DNA from 4 places in the Kocuria sp. CH-021 genome. Region 2 is predicted to be linked to each of the others. Evidence: predicted binding sites of a transcription regulator. Region 2 holds the regulator's gene; each other region holds the start of a gene.

Region 1 (3,597 bases), on a different contig from region 2:
GCCGACGTCGAGCGCGGGATCCGCAAGGTGTACGGCATGTACTCCGAGTACCTGGGGTACGGGCAGCTCACCGACTGAGCCCCGGCCGCGAGCCGGGCAGACCGAGGAGGCAGCAGATGTGCGGACGCTACGTCATCGCCCGGGCCGTGGGCGACCTCGTGGCCGAGACCGGGGCCGTCCCGGACGAGAGCCTCGGCGGCGACGCCGACCAGGAGCGGCTGCGGGCCAACTGGAACACCGCGCCCACCACCGACGTGCCGATCGTCCTCGAGCGCCTGACGGGCGGGGAGGACGGCGGTGAGCTGGTCCGCGAGCTCCACGTGGCCCGCTGGGGCCTGGTCCCGGGCTGGGCCAAGGACCCGGCGGTCGGGTCGAAGATGTTCAACGCCCGGTCGGAGACCGTGCTCGAGAAGCCGTCCTTCCGCAAGGCGGTCCGGGCCCGCCGCTGCGCGGTCCCGGCCAACGGCTACTACGAGTGGAAGAAGGAGCCCGGGGCCGGGCGGGGCGGGCGCAAGCAGCCCTACTACGTCCACCCGGCCGACCCGGAGGAGACCATCTGGTTCGCCGGGATCTACGAGTGGTGGCGGGTGCCCGAGGGCGCGGAGCTGCACTCCGCGGCCCTGCAGCCCGGCCGGGACGGCGCGGGAAGCACGTGGCTGCTGTCCTGCTCCGTCCTCACCACCGACTCCCCGGAGCCCTCCGCCGAGCACCCGGTGCTCACGGAGCTGCACGGCCTGCACGACCGGATGCCGATCCCGCTGGCGCCCGAGCACGTGGGGGACTGGCTGCGCCCGGGGGAGGAGGACGCCCCGCAGCTCGTGGACCTGGTGCGGGCCGAGGCGCACCGGACGGCGGCCCGCTGGGTGCTCGACCCGGTGGACCCCGCGGTCGGGAACGTGCGCAACAACTCCCCGGAGCTCGTGGTGCCGCAGCCCGCCCTGTTCTGAGCGCGTACCGTGGGGCCTGACCTGTCCCCGTCCCCAAGGAGCCCCTCCATGACCTCTGCCTCACCGGACGCCGTCGGCCGCATCGTGGACTTCGTCCGCGCCCACGGCGGTGGCGTCGTGGCGACCAACAGCGACGAGGGATACCCCGAGTCCGCCTGGGTCAACCTCGTGGCGGACGACCACGGCCGCCTGGTCTTCGGCACGAACATCGCCAGCCGCAAGTTCTCCAACATCGGCGCCGACCCGAGGGTCTCCCTGGTGCTGGTCTCCGGAACGGGCCAGGAGTTCCAGCTCGAGGGCGACGCCGCGGTGCTCGAGGGCGACGCGGCGCAGGAGGCGGGGCAGCGGCTGGAGGCCCGCCACCCGGGCTCCGGCGGCCACGAGCCCGAGTCCACCCGGCTCGTCGAGGTGGGCCTGCGCTGGGCGCGGTTCGTCGACGTCGCCGTCGAGCCCCCGGCCCGGGAGGAGTTCGCGCTCTGACCCGGCCACGGAAAAGGCCCGGGGTCCGCTGCTGCGGACCCCGGGCCTTCCCCGTGGCACCTCTGCCGGTGTCTCTGCCGGTGTCTCTGTCGGTGTCTCTGTCCGGCGCCTCTCCGGTGGCTCCTGGGGCGGTGACTTCCGGGGCGTCGTCTGCGCGCCCCCGGCTCCGGAGCGCCGGCCGGGCTCAGACGTAGTCCGTCTCGGGGACCCAGCGGTTGAAGTCGAGCGTGAGGTAGAGCGCGAGCGCCGCCGCGTTGTCCTCGGCGATCCGCAGGCAGACCTGGTCGTGACCGTTGTCGTAGAGGGTGCTCATGGCGCAGCGCACGAGCTGCTCGGCGAGGCCCTGCCGCCGGCGGGAGGCCGCCGTGAACAGCTCGAAGATGTAGGGGACGTCGGGGAGGTCCTCCCCGACCCGCCGGGCCAGCACGAGCGCTGCGGCCACCACGGTCCCGTCGTCGTCGACCACCACCGGCGAGGCCTCGGGGAGGAAGGGCCCGTACTCCCCGTCGAAGACCCCCCGGATCACCTCGTGGGCCTCCTCCAGGCTGGAGACCCCGCCCTGCTCGTAGGAGGAGTAGTAGAGCTGGGCGAGGCTCTCGGCGTCCTCCGGGGCGGCCGGACGCAGGGTCACCGCGGGGGTCCTGGTGTTCTGCGCGGTGTGGGCGATCAGCGTGATGGTTCCGGTCATGGGAGGCCTCCGTGAGGTCGACGCCGGTGGATGCCGGCGGGGCGGACGAGGGACAAGGGACGTCCGGGCGGGTCGCGCAGGGCACGCCCTCCGTGCTCTCAGCGTATCCATTTCGCTGGGCTTGTCCATGCTCCCCGCCTGCGAATTGCGAATGCGAACGACTGTCATGAACAGTGCGTCGCGGGGAACACCTGTTCCCTGGTAGTGCTCCCCGGGGTTAGCGTGTCGTACAGGTGTTCTAGCTTCCAGGGGACAGGGCGCACCGCGGGACGGGCGCCGGCCGAGGGAGAGAGGAGCCGTCGTGGGTTTTCTGACGGAGAGCGTGGACGTGGACTGCGACACGGACGGGGTGCCGGTGGGCGTGCGCTGGCGCGGGCGGAGCTACCGGGTGGCGCAGGACCCCGTCCGCTGGTACGAGCGCCGCGCCTGGTGGTCCGAGGACGCGCGGCTGCCCCAGGACCGCGGGATCGGGGCGGTGGACCAGCAGATGTGGCGGGTCCAGGTCCAGCTGAACGCCCGCTCCGAGCTGCTGACCCTCGAGCTCGTCCACACCCTCGACACCGGCCGCTGGCGGCTGTTCGCGGCCACGAGCGCCTCGGGGGCGCAGGTGGTGCGCTGTGCATAGGCGCACCGGGGGTGCATAGGATCGGACGGAGACCGCACCGCAGAACGTGAGGGAGCATCCGTGAGACTCGGCACCGTGCGACGCGACGGCACCACCCAGGCCTTCCGGCAGGAGGACGGGCGGACCGTCTACCTTCCCGTCCCGGACGTCGGGGCCCTCCTGGCCGGGGGTGACCTGCACCTGCCGGGGGAGCCGGGTCCCGCGCCGGCCCCCGCGGACCTGGCGACCCCCGTCCTGCGCCCGGGCAAGATCCTGTGCGCCGGCCTGAACTTCTACGACCACGCGGAGGAGGTCGGCCAGGAGATCCCGAAGCACCCCACGATCTTCGCGAAGTACGCCACCGCGCTCATCGGCCCCACCGACCCCATCGCCATGCCGGAGGAGTCCGAGAAGATCGACTGGGAGGCCGAGCTCACCGTGGTGATCGGCTCGCCCCTGCGCCACGCCACGCTCGACCGGGCGCGGGCCGCGATCGCCGGGTACACCGTCATGAACGACATCTCGGTGCGGGACTGGCAGGGCCGGACCTCCGAGTGGTTCCAGGGCAAGAACTTCGACCGCACCACCCCGGTGGGTCCCGTGGTCGTCACCCCCGACGAGGTCGACCCCGAGGCGGGACTGGCGATCCGCTGCACCGTGGACGGCGTGCTGCACCAGGACTCCGGCACCGACCGGATGATCTTCTCCGCCGTGGAGCTGGTCGAGTACCTCAGCCGGTTCCTGACCCTCGAGCCCGGGGACCTCGTGGCCTGCGGCACTCCCGCCGGCGTGGGCCTGGCCAAGAAGCCCCGCCGGATCTGGCTGCGCGACGGCCAGGAGGTCGTCACCGAGATCGAGGGGATCGGCGAGCTGCGCAA
Region 2 (3,597 bases):
CGTTCGAGGGGATCACCGTGCTGCCCGAGCACGACGTCGTGGTCATCGACGAGGCCCACGAGCTCCAGGACCGGGTGACGGGTGCGGTCACCGGCCAGCTCTCCGCGGCCATGGTGCGCTCGGCCGCCGCGTCCGTGCGCAAGCACACCTCTGCGAGCGCCGACTCCCTCACGGCCGGGGCCGCCAATCTCGAGGCCGCGCTGACGGGCGCTGCGGCCGAGCTGCTGCACCGGGGCCTCGGGGACGCCCAGGCGGCGGCCGTGGCCCAGATCCGGGACGCCGCCCGCACCGTGATGACCGAGTCGAAGGCCGGTGCGGGGGAGAAGGACGGGGACGCCGGCCGGCAGCTGGCCCGCTCCCGGGTCAGCGACGTCCTCGACCTCGCCGAGCGGATCCTCGCCGCCGAGGAGCACCGCGAGGTGCTGTGGATCTCCCGGCAGGGCGGCTGGGAGCCCGGCCGCGGCTACGTGCCCGCCGAGGACACCGATCCGGCGACCCTGCACGTGGCGCCGCTCAGCGTGGCCGGCACCCTGCGGGAGGGGCTCTTCGACGGGCGCACCGTGGTCCTCACCTCGGCGACCCTGTCCGTCGGCTCGTCCTTCGACTCCGCCGCCGGTGCCCTGGGCCTGCGCGGCGAGGGCGCCCCGCGCTGGGAGGGCGTGGACGTCGGCAGCCCGTTCGACTACCCGAGACAGGGCATCCTGTACCTCGCCAAGCACCTGGAGAAGCCCGGCCGCCGGCTCACGGAGGCCCAGCTGGACGAGATGCTGGCGCTGCTGGAGGCCTCCCGGGGCGGGGCCCTCGGGCTCTTCTCCTCCCGCCGGGCCGCGGAGGAGGCGGCCGAGGCCCTGCGCGCGCGCACCGACCTGCCGATCCTGTGCCAGGGGGAGTCCTCGCTCGCGGGCCTCGTCCAGGAGTTCACCGACGACCCCTCGACGAGCCTGTTCGGCACGATGAGCCTGTGGCAGGGCGTGGACGTCCCGGGGGCCTCCTGCCGGCTCGTGATGATCGACCGGATCCCCTTCCCCCGCCCGGACGACCCGCTGGCGAGCGCCCGCAGCCGCGCCGCGGAGCGGGCCGGCGGCAACGGCTTCATGTCCGTCTCCGCGACGCACGCGGCCGTGCGGCTCGCCCAGGGGACCGGGCGGCTCATCCGCTCGGGCGGGGACCGGGGCGTCGTGGCGATCCTGGACTCACGGATCGCGACCGCCCGCTACGGCGGCTTCCTCCGCGGGTCCCTGCCGCCGCTGTGGACCACCACGGACCGCTCGGTGGTGCTCGGGGCCCTGCAGCGGCTCGCCACGGGCTGAGCAGGCCCGGCACCGGCCGGGCCCGGCCGGCGCGTTCGACAGGGAACCGTACGACACCGGGCCGCACGACGCCGGGCCGCACGAGACCGGGCCCCCGCCGACGGCGGGGGCCCGGGCACCGGGGAGCGCGGCGGCTCAGAGGCTGCGCAGCACCGAGACGACCTTGCCCATCACGGTGGCGTGGTCGCCGAGGATCGGTTCGTAGCGGGTGTTCTGCGGCAGCAGCCACGTGTGGCCGTCCCGCTGGCGGAAGGTCTTGACCGTGGCCTCGTCGTCGAGCAGGGCCGCCACGATGTCCCCGTTGTCGGCGGCGCTCTGCCGTCGCACCACCACCCAGTCGCCGTCGCAGATCGCGGCGTCGATCATCGAGTCGCCCTTGACGCGCAGCATGAACAGCTCGCCGTGCCCGACCAGCTGGCGGGGCAGCGCGAGGACGTCCTCGACGGCCTGCTCGGCCGTGATCGGCCCGCCGGCGGCGATGTGGCCGACCAGCGGGACCATCGTCACGTCGGCCGAGGTGGACAGCTCGGCCACGGGATCGTGGACCGCTGGGCCCGCGGCGCGGCGGGCGTGCGCCGCGGTCTCGGCCGGCGGCTCGGGGGCCTCCGCGCCGGCGGTCCCGCGCAGCTGCAGCGGCGTGAGCACCTCCATGGCCCGGGGCCGCTTGGGGTCGCGGCGCAGGTAGCCCAGCTTCTCGAGCTGGGAGAGCTGGTGGGTGACGCTCGAGAGCGAGGCCAGGCCCACGAGGTCACCGATCTCCCGCATGGACGGCGGATAGCCGTGCTCGGCGATGGAGCGCTGGATGGCCTCGAGGATCGTGCGCTGGCGCACGCTGAGCCCGCGGCTGCGCGAGCGCGCCCCGGGGCGGGCGCCCCGGGCGCGGGGCTCCTCGGGAGTGGGGGGCTGGGCCATGGGAGCGTCGTCCTTTCCCGTCCGGCTGCCGGTGCCGCCGGTCCTCACGGTCCCGGTTCCGATGTCGGACCCGGGTGGTTCGATGGATCCCGGTCGGCACGCGCAGGGGGTCCGCAGCGCGCGCCGGCCCGAGGCCCGAACACGTCCTCAGCCTAGGCGACACGCCGTGGGTGTTCAAACATATGTACGAGCCGGTGTCGACAGCGTTCGCAGGCACGTGCTAGACATGGGTCATCGGTATTCGAAAGTATGTTCGATCGAATGGAGGCCCGCACGGGCCGTCGACCGGACCGGTGTTCGAGATCGCCCGCCCGTGCGGGAACGTCAAGGAGTTCATGTCATGAGTGCCAGTGCCACCCTCAGCGCCGTCGTCGAGCGCCGCCGCGGAACCGCGGCGGCGGGCGGCCGCGGCCGTGCGGCCCGGCGGGCCCGCCCCGCAGGCTCCGGCTTCCGCACCCCGCTGACCCTGACCCGCCGCGGCCGCCTGGTGTTCCTGGGCCTGCCCGTCCTCGCCGGCTCCGCCGCCCTCGTGGTGCTGGCGGTGATCTTCCTCGTCCCCTCGACGGCCACGGCCACGAGCGAGCCCGTCCCGGGCCCCGGGACCGAACAGGCCACCGTGTTCCCCGGGCAGAGCCTGTGGGAGCTCGCCGTGACCGCGGACCCGGACCGGGACCCGCGGGAGGTCATGGACGAGATCGTGGAGCTCAACGACCTGGACAGCTCCGTGCTCGTGGCCGGCCAGCTGCTCGAGGTCCCAGCCGCCTGAGCCGCCCGCCCGGTCCGGCCGGCCGCGGGTGGCCCCGAGTCGCCGCGGGAGCCCCGGGCCCGTGACCGGCTCCTGGGCCGGAGGGTCCGGGTGGAGCACTAAACTGTCCGGGTGACGCAGAACCTGGACCGACTCAACGCCCTCCCGCTCCGCGACGACCTGCGCGGCAGGACGCCGTACGGCGCCCCGCAGCTCGACGTCGCCGTGGCGCTCAACACCAACGAGAACACCCATCCGGTCCCCGCGGACGTGCACGCGGCGATCGTCGAGGAGGTCACCGGGGCGGCCTGGGCCCTCAACCGGTACCCCGACCGCGAGTTCACCGCCCTGCGCGAGGAGCTCGCCGCGTACCTCGGCCACGGGCTCGGGGCCGAGAACCTGTGGGCGGCCAACGGCTCCAACGAGATCCTGCAGCAGATCCTGCAGGCCTTCGGCGGCCCCGGCCGCACCCTGCTCACCTTCGTCCCCACCTACTCGATGTACCCGCTCCTGGCCTCCGGGACGCACACCGCCTTCGTCGCGGGGGAGCGGGCGGCGGACTTCGGGCTGTCCCCGGAGTCCGCGGCCGAGCAGGTGCGCCGGCACCGGCCGGACGTCGTCTTCCTGTGC
Region 3 (3,597 bases), on a different contig from region 2:
CAGATAGGGACGGACCATGTCCGAGTGCATGGGCCCGGGACGGAACAGGGAGATGTCCACGATGAGGTCCCGGAAGCTCGTGGGCGCCATCTTGCCGATGAGCTCGCGCTGGCCCGGGGACTCGATCTGGAAGCAGCCCAGGGTGTGGGTCGAGCGGATGAGCTCGAACGTCCTCCCGTCGTCCACGGGGATCGCCTCGAGGTCCAGGCGGGGCCGGTCCGGATGAACACGGGCCACCTCGTCGACGGCGTGGGCGAGCGCCGACTGCATCCGCACGCCGAGGATGTCGAGCTTGAGCATGCCCATGGGGTCCATGTCGTGCTTGTCGAACTGGCTCATGGGCATTCCGGTCCCGCTCGGCTGCACCGGGGTGCGGTCCAGGAGGCTCAGGTCCCCCAGGATCACCCCGCACGGGTGCATGGAGATGTGCCGGGGCAGCCGGTCCAGGCGCTCGGTGAGGTCCACGAGGAGGTCGAGCTGCTTCTCCTGGGCCACCTGCTCGGCGAAGTCCCGCAGCTCCGGCCGGCGGGCGATGGTCTCCCGCAGCGCCGAGGCCGGCAGGTTCCACAGCTGCTTGGCGGCGCTGTCCACGGTCTCGGGGTCGATCCCGAGGGCCAGCCCGGCGTCCCGGACGGCGCCGCGGGCGCGGTAGGCGTTCTGCATGCTCATGAGGCTCACCCGCTCGGGGCCGAAGCGCTCGAAGATCCGCCGGTAGACGCGGTGGCGCTGGGCCGACTCGACGTCGATGTCGATGTCCGGGAGCGTCGAGCGGTCGGTGGAGAGGAAGCGCTCGAAGAGCAGCTCGTGCTCGAGCGGATCCACCGGGGAGACGTCGAGCAGGTGGTTGACGAGCGAGGACACCCCCGAGCCGCGGGCGGCGTGGCGGACGCCCATCTCCCCGATCATCGCGGAGACCTCGGCCACGGTGAGGAAGTAGGAGGCGAAGCCGAGGTCCTCGATCACCCTCAGCTCCCGCTCCAGCCGGTCCCGCACGGTCCGTGTGGCGCGGCGGCCCGGGTAGCGGCGCCCCAGGCCGGCCTCGCACCGGGCCCGCAGCTCCGCGGGCGCCGGCCGTTCCAGGCCCAGCACGGAGGCCTCCGGCACCACCGGACGCCCCCAGCCGCAGTCGGCGACCGGGTCCAGCCGGCACCGGTCGGCGACCCGCTGGGTGCCGGCCAGCAGGGCCGCGGCCCCGGCGGCGCCGAGGTCCGCGGCCCGGGCGATCTCCGCGGCGAGCGCGCGCATCCGCCGGGCGGACTTGAGCCAGCCCTGCCCGTTGGGCTGCAGCGGCTCCGGCGCCGCCGTCCGCCGGGACCCCCCGGCCCGCCCGGTGCCTCCTCCCCTGCCGCCGGGGACGAGGCCGGCCCGCGCCCCGAGGGTCTCGAGCGGGGTGAGGGCGCGAGCGGCGTCGAGGACGTCGGCGGTGGCGGCCTCGGCGGGGGTGGCGTAGCGCACCGCGTTGGTCAGCACGGGGGTCAGTCCTGCCTCGAGGGCGGCCCGCAGCATCCGGGCCGCGTGGGAGGTGCTGCACGCGGTGCCGGGGGCGGCCAGGTGCGAGACCACCTCCACGGCGAGCGCCGGCGCCGGGAGCAGGGACCGCCACCGCCCCAGGGCGGCGCGCCCGGTGCGGTAGCGGCGGGCCGCGAGCTCCTGCCCGACGTCGGAGGCGGGTCCGAGCAGCACGGTCAGGACCGGTCCCTCGTGCCGGGGCGGGACCGCGGCGGCCGCGATCTCGGCGGCGGTCGCCCCGGTCGGGCCCTCCGCGGCGTGGGCGGTGGAGACCAGCCGGCACAGGGCGGCGTAGCCCGCACCGGCGGTGTGGCCGGCCGCGAGGACCACCACGCGGCCGAGGACGCGCTCGCGGCCGGGGGCCAGCAGGGCGAGGTCGACCCCCAGGACCGGGTCGAGGCCGTGCTCCCGGCACGCACCGAGGTGCTTGATCGCCCCGTAGAGCCCGTCCCGGTCGGTGCAGGCGAGCACGTCCGCGCCGTCCGCCGCGGCGGCCGCCGCCAGGGCGGCGGGCCGGCTGACCCCGAAGTGGGCGCTGAAGGCGGTGGCGACGTGCAGGTGCGGAAAGCTCACACCCCCATTCGAATACGTGTTCGAATATTAAGTCAATTGCAAACCGCCGGAAGGACCGTCGGGCCCCCAGGGAGGAGGAAACGCCGCACGAGCATCCCGAGGACGACGGGCGGAACAGCTCTCAGCGGGCCCGCCGCGCTCCCCGGCCCTATGCTGAGCTCGGACGGCTGCTGCGATCGGACGGCCGCACGGCAGAGCGGCAGCGGCCCTCGTCACGACGGAGGGATGTGCGGCATGGCGGAGAGCTACCGGTACGACGTGGAGATCCTGCACCTGCTCGTGTCCCCGGCCCACGCCTACTTCGGCCGCGCCCGGGACGGCGCCGCGGACGTCCCCAGCACCGACGCCGACCGGGCCGAGCTGGTGGCCGGCAAGGGCGTCGTCGGCGACCGGTTCTTCGGCAAGGCCGCGCACCTGGACGCCGCCGTCACCCTGCTGGCCGTCGAGGCGCTCGAGGCCATGGCCGAGGACCTGGACGCGCCCCCGTTCGACCCGCTCCTGACCCGGCGCAACGTGGTTCTCCGGGGCGCCCAGCTGGCCCCGCTGCTGGGCGAGGAGTTCGCACTGGAGTCCCGGGGCGAACTCGTGCGGCTCCGCGGCGGCCGGCCGGCCCACCCGTGCGCCTGGATGGACCGGGTGCTCGCCCCCGGCGCGCACGCCGCCATGCGGGGACGAGGAGGCCTGCGCTGCCGGCCGCTGTCCAGCGGTGTCCTGCACCGCGGACCGGCCGTGCTGCACAGCCCGGTCCCGCTCGACCCGGAGCAGGCCGGGGCGGCGGTCCTGCGGCGGCCGTCCCGGTTGCCGTGATCGCCTCCCGGTCCTGACGGGAGCTTCCCGTGCGGCCGGCTTCTTCCCGTGCGCACCGGCGATCTGCCACGGGGCGCCCGCCGGCACGAACTCGGGCGACCGTGGCCCGGTGCGTCCGACGGCGGTCACCGTCGGACGCACCGGCTCAGGCCTGCGCGAGCTGGGGCAGCACCGCCTCCCCGAAGGCGTCGAGGAAGCGGCCCTGCTCCTGCCCCACGTGGTGCAGGTAGATCTCGTCGAAGCTGAGCTCGGCGTACTCGTGCAGCCACTGGGCGTGCCGGCCGAGGTCGGCGGAGACGTTGACCGCCCCGGCGACCTGCGCGTCCCCGACGTCCTCCTGGACCGCCTTGCGCAGGTAGTCCTGGGGCGAGGCGAGCTCGGCCATGGTCACGGGGTCGAAGACGTTGGTGCGCCACTGGTCGAGGGCGATCGCCCGGGCCTGCTCCTGAGTGGCCGCCCAGCTCAGGTGCACCTGCAGCGCGGCGCGGCCGGTGCCGCCGGCCTCGCGCCAGGCGTCGAGCATCCGGCGCAGGTCCTCCAGGGGCTGCTGGACCGTGATGAACCCGTCGGCCACGGGGGCGAAGCGGCGGACTGTCGTCGGGGTGAGCGCGGCCACCAGCAGGGCGGGCGGGACCTCCGGCGGGTCCCAGATCCGGGCGCGGTCGGCGTGGAAGGGTTCGCGGCAGGACACCTCCTCGCCCGCGTGCA
Region 4 (3,597 bases), on a different contig from region 2:
GGGACTGGGTGGCCAACAAGATCGACCGCTCCCGCTCCACCGTGGCGCGGGCGATCCGCCACCTGCGCGACTGCGGGCTGCTGGCCGTGGTGGCCACCGGCCGTAGCGCGGCCCGCACCCCGCGCTCCACCGGCCGCACCCAGGGCGAGGCCCCCGTCTACGCACTCATCCACAGCACCGTCCAGCCGGCAGTTGAGCCTGTGGAACTAACTGACACCCCGGTCCCCACGAAGTGGGAGAGTCTTTCCCCGCACGCGCGCGAAGAGTTTTCCCCGAAGGACGCGGCTGCGCCGCGACGCACCCGAAAGGGCGCCGCGCAGCGGCGCGAGGTGGTCGCCGCCCTGAGCCGTCGTACAGCCCCGCTGTGGCCCCGTCATGCAACGACGGAGCCTTTGACGAGGCGGGTGACCCGTCGGGCGCGGAAGGAGACTCAGCGGGCGGCTGCCCTGGAGCTCCAGCACGAGGCGATCGTGCTGCGCCAGCTCACCACCGCCCACGTCGTGAGCGTGTGCAAGCCGTTCTTCGAGGCCGGATGGACCATCGCCGACGTGCTCACCGCCCTGGACTGGACGCCTCAGGGCACCCGCTACGGCTTCCTCACCGTGGAGGGCATCGACAACCCCGCCGCCTGGCTGGGCGCCCGGATGCGCGCCTGGACCCACCCCGACGGCACACCCCTGCGGTCCCGCGACCAGCGGGTCGCCGCCGAAGCCGCCCAGCGCCGCGCGGCAGCACGGGCGGCCGCCGAACGCTACGCCGCCCGGACGGCTGCCGCCGCGGCCGCCCCAGCGTCCTTCCCTGCGCCTGGCCCCCGCCGGCCGTTCCGGCAACGCTGGGCCGCCCAGATCGCCGCCGGCCAGAACGAAGCGGCTGGTGCGGCCGTCTCGGCTCCGTAGCCGGGCCCCTTGGCGTGTCCGGCCGGGCCGGGAGAATCCGCAGCATCGGCACTAGCCAACCCGTATATGTGTACGGGTTTATTGTGTTTATGGGCTGAGCTTTAGAATATGTGTTCTATCCTGGCGGCATGAGACATCCAGTCCCGCTCACTATTGACCGCCCCGTGCTGGTCTCTGCGGTCCTGGTCCGAGTCCCGGCTGGCTTCCCCTCCCCTGCCCAGGACAGCTTCGACGACGGCCGGATCGACCTCAACGAGGTCCTGATCAGAGACGTCACCTCCACCTTCATCCTCCGCGTCACCGGAGACTCCATGGAAGGCATCGGGATCTACCACGGCGACGAAGTCCTCGTGGACCGCTCCCTGACCCCCAAAGACGGCAGCGTGGTGATCGCCGTCCTCGACGGGGACTTCACCATCAAGACCCTCCACGTCCACCCCGACCGGGTCGTGCTGCACCCGGAGAACCCGGCCTACCCGGACGTGGAGGTCCCCTCCCTGTCGACCCTGCACATCTGGGGTGTCGTGGTCTACGGCATCCGCCACATCAACCAGCGGAAGCTGCACTAGGACGGTGCTCTGCAGTGATCGCCCTGGTCGACGTGAACAACTTCTACGCCTCCTGCGAGGCCCTCTTCGAGCCCTCCCTGACCGGCAAGCCACTGGTGGTGCTCTCCAACAACGACGGCTGTGTCGTCGCCCGCTCCCCCGAAGCCAAGGCTCTGGGGATCAAGATGGGTGATCCCTGGTTCCAGCTGCGCGCCGACGCGAAACGGTGGCGGCTGGAAAAGCGTTCCTCTAACTACCAGTTGTATGCGGACCTGTCGGAGCGGGTGATGCTGCTCCTGGCCCGCCACGCGATGGGCCAGGAGGTGTACTCCATCGACGAGTGCTTCCTCCTCCCACCCGTCGGCACACCCGCAGAACAGGTGCGGTGGGCGCGCCGGTTGCAAGCCACCGTGGCCCGCAACGTCGGGCTGCCGGTGAGCATCGGGATCGCCAGCTCCAAGACGCGGGCGAAGATCGCGACCGAGGCCGCGAAGAAGCTGCCCGCCACCGGTGGGGTCGTGCACTGGGACCAGGCCCCCGACGGGTACTGGGACCGGCTCATGGAGGCCCTGCCGGTCACCGAGGTCTGGGGGATCGCCGGGCGGCTGACCCAGCGCCTGGAGGCGATAGGAATCGAGACGATCGCGCAGCTGCGTGATGCCGACCCGGTGGCTATCCGGGACAGGTTCTCCGTGGTGCAGATGCGCACCGTGCTCGAGCTCAACGGGTTCCCCGCCATCCCCGTCGAGGACGAGGTCGCGACCAAGGCCCAGATCCTGGTCTCCCGGTCCTTCCCGGACCCGATCTGGGATCCGGAAATCGTGGGGCAGGCGGTGGCCGAGTTCGCCCAACGCGCCTCCCGCCGGCTACGGAAGGAAGGCGAAGTCGCCGGGCGCCTCACCGTCTTCGCCAGCACCTCCCCCCACCGGCCCGGACCCACCCACAACGTCTCCGCCCAGGTGCGGCTGGCCGTGCCCACCAACGAGCCCACTCCCCTGGTGACCGCGGCCCGGGCGGCCCTGGTGCCCAAGCTGATGCACGGGATGCAGTACATGCGCGCTGGCATCCTCTGCACGGACCTCGCCCCCGAAGGCGCGGTGCCGGTTCTGCCCGGGGTGCTCGAGCAGCCGGCCCCGATCGGGGAACTGATCGATGCGGTGAACCGCCGCTTCGGTACCGGCACCCTCGCCTTGGGCCGACTCGGTGCCCACTCCCCCGCTCCCTGGTCCAACCGCCAAGCCGATCTCTCCCCGCGCTACACCACCGACTGGAACGAACTCCGCACCGTCTCCTAGACACATGCTTCTTGGCTGGTCCGCACTAGAACTGACCTACTCCCCCACTAGGTCAAGGCGACAGTCCTCCTTGGGGCTGTGTCGGCAGACCATGGCTGCCGCACATTTCCTCGGCCCTGGCGGGCCTCCAAAATGATTGCCGAAGGGAAGCCGCGGGAACCTCCGAGCCCGGACTGGACCGCGATCCCTACCAGCACCTTGCTTGCGGTCGAGGTGGCATACAACAGTGGTGGAATAAAAGGACGTTTTGGAATAAATGGAGGTGAATCCTCCGATTGTGTGGCGTGAAGGGGTGAAGATGTCCAAGGAAGATGGAAGCCTTGGGAGTCCGCTCAGTCCTCTGAGCGTCGACGACTCAGTCGCTCTGTGGGCACCGGGGTCCACGAGAAGCAGCAGAGTGGGGTGAGTTGGCATCCTCGCGCGCGTCGACGCATGTGTGCCCTGCTGGAGCTTTAGCAGGGTGAGCATGTCGCTGCACGAAGAATGAGCCCAACATGAAAGTCGTCGGCATGATCCAATCCACGGCGACTCAAGAGGTTGAAGCCAAGGGCGAGGAATACGTTGCCGCCCGCGTGCAGCTGCTCGCGTCCATATCCGAGGGATTCGAGCGGCTCCACGTTCGCAGGGACTCTTAGACGGCCACCCTTCCGCGTGGTGTCCACGCTGATGCTGACGCCCCCTGCCGACTAGTCGTCGCTGGGAGCTTTTGTCCGCCCGGCCATTCCCAAACATCCTCTCAAATCCTCAAAATCATCCATTAACGCCATTTACTCCATTCATGTAATGGAGCAAACTACAAGTAAAAGTACCGAAGTCAGACCGGTTGGCGAGGATAGTCCCAAAACTTCGACGTCGCCC

What was found. Region 2 encodes LexA, which represses DNA repair genes until DNA is damaged. Its sites were predicted from a motif close to TCGAACANNTGTTCGA; they were not measured.
Region 1: a site for LexA is predicted at 2,341-2,356, ahead of ACPYN7_RS04220 (DUF6504 family protein). Genes of this name have one in related genera too.
Region 3: a site for LexA is predicted at 2,091-2,106, ahead of ACPYN7_RS04240 (DNA polymerase III subunit alpha). Genes of this name have one in related genera too.
Region 4: a site for LexA is predicted at 999-1,014, ahead of ACPYN7_RS14640 (LexA family protein). Genes of this name have one in related genera too.

Annotation. Positions count from the first base shown of each region.
Region 1 covers NZ_JBNAFK010000004.1:99,440-103,036, forward strand. The annotation lists gene ACPYN7_RS04200 (lipoate--protein ligase family protein) at 1-78, shown strand, start outside; gene ACPYN7_RS04205 (SOS response-associated peptidase) at 117-947, shown strand; gene ACPYN7_RS04210 (pyridoxamine 5'-phosphate oxidase family protein) at 996-1,427, shown strand; gene ACPYN7_RS04215 (GNAT family N-acetyltransferase) at 1,612-2,115, opposite strand; gene ACPYN7_RS04220 (DUF6504 family protein) at 2,417-2,740, shown strand; gene ACPYN7_RS04225 (fumarylacetoacetate hydrolase family protein) at 2,801-3,597, shown strand, end outside.
Region 2 covers NZ_JBNAFK010000007.1:158,298-161,894, forward strand. The annotation lists gene ACPYN7_RS07415 (ATP-dependent DNA helicase) at 1-1,310, shown strand, start outside; gene lexA (transcriptional repressor LexA) at 1,446-2,141, opposite strand; gene ACPYN7_RS07425 (LysM peptidoglycan-binding domain-containing protein) at 2,563-2,988, shown strand; gene ACPYN7_RS07430 (histidinol-phosphate transaminase) at 3,100-3,597, shown strand, end outside.
Region 3 covers NZ_JBNAFK010000004.1:103,676-107,272, reverse strand. The annotation lists gene ACPYN7_RS04240 (DNA polymerase III subunit alpha) at 1-2,082, opposite strand, end outside; gene ACPYN7_RS04235 (MOSC domain-containing protein) at 2,317-2,889, shown strand; gene ACPYN7_RS04230 (TIGR03885 family FMN-dependent LLM class oxidoreductase) at 3,035-3,597, opposite strand, start outside.
Region 4 covers NZ_JBNAFK010000020.1:57,487-61,083, forward strand. The annotation lists gene ACPYN7_RS14635 (hypothetical protein) at 1-896, shown strand, start outside; gene ACPYN7_RS14640 (LexA family protein) at 1,025-1,465, shown strand; gene ACPYN7_RS14645 (Y-family DNA polymerase) at 1,480-2,739, shown strand; gene ACPYN7_RS14650 (hypothetical protein) at 3,234-3,374, shown strand.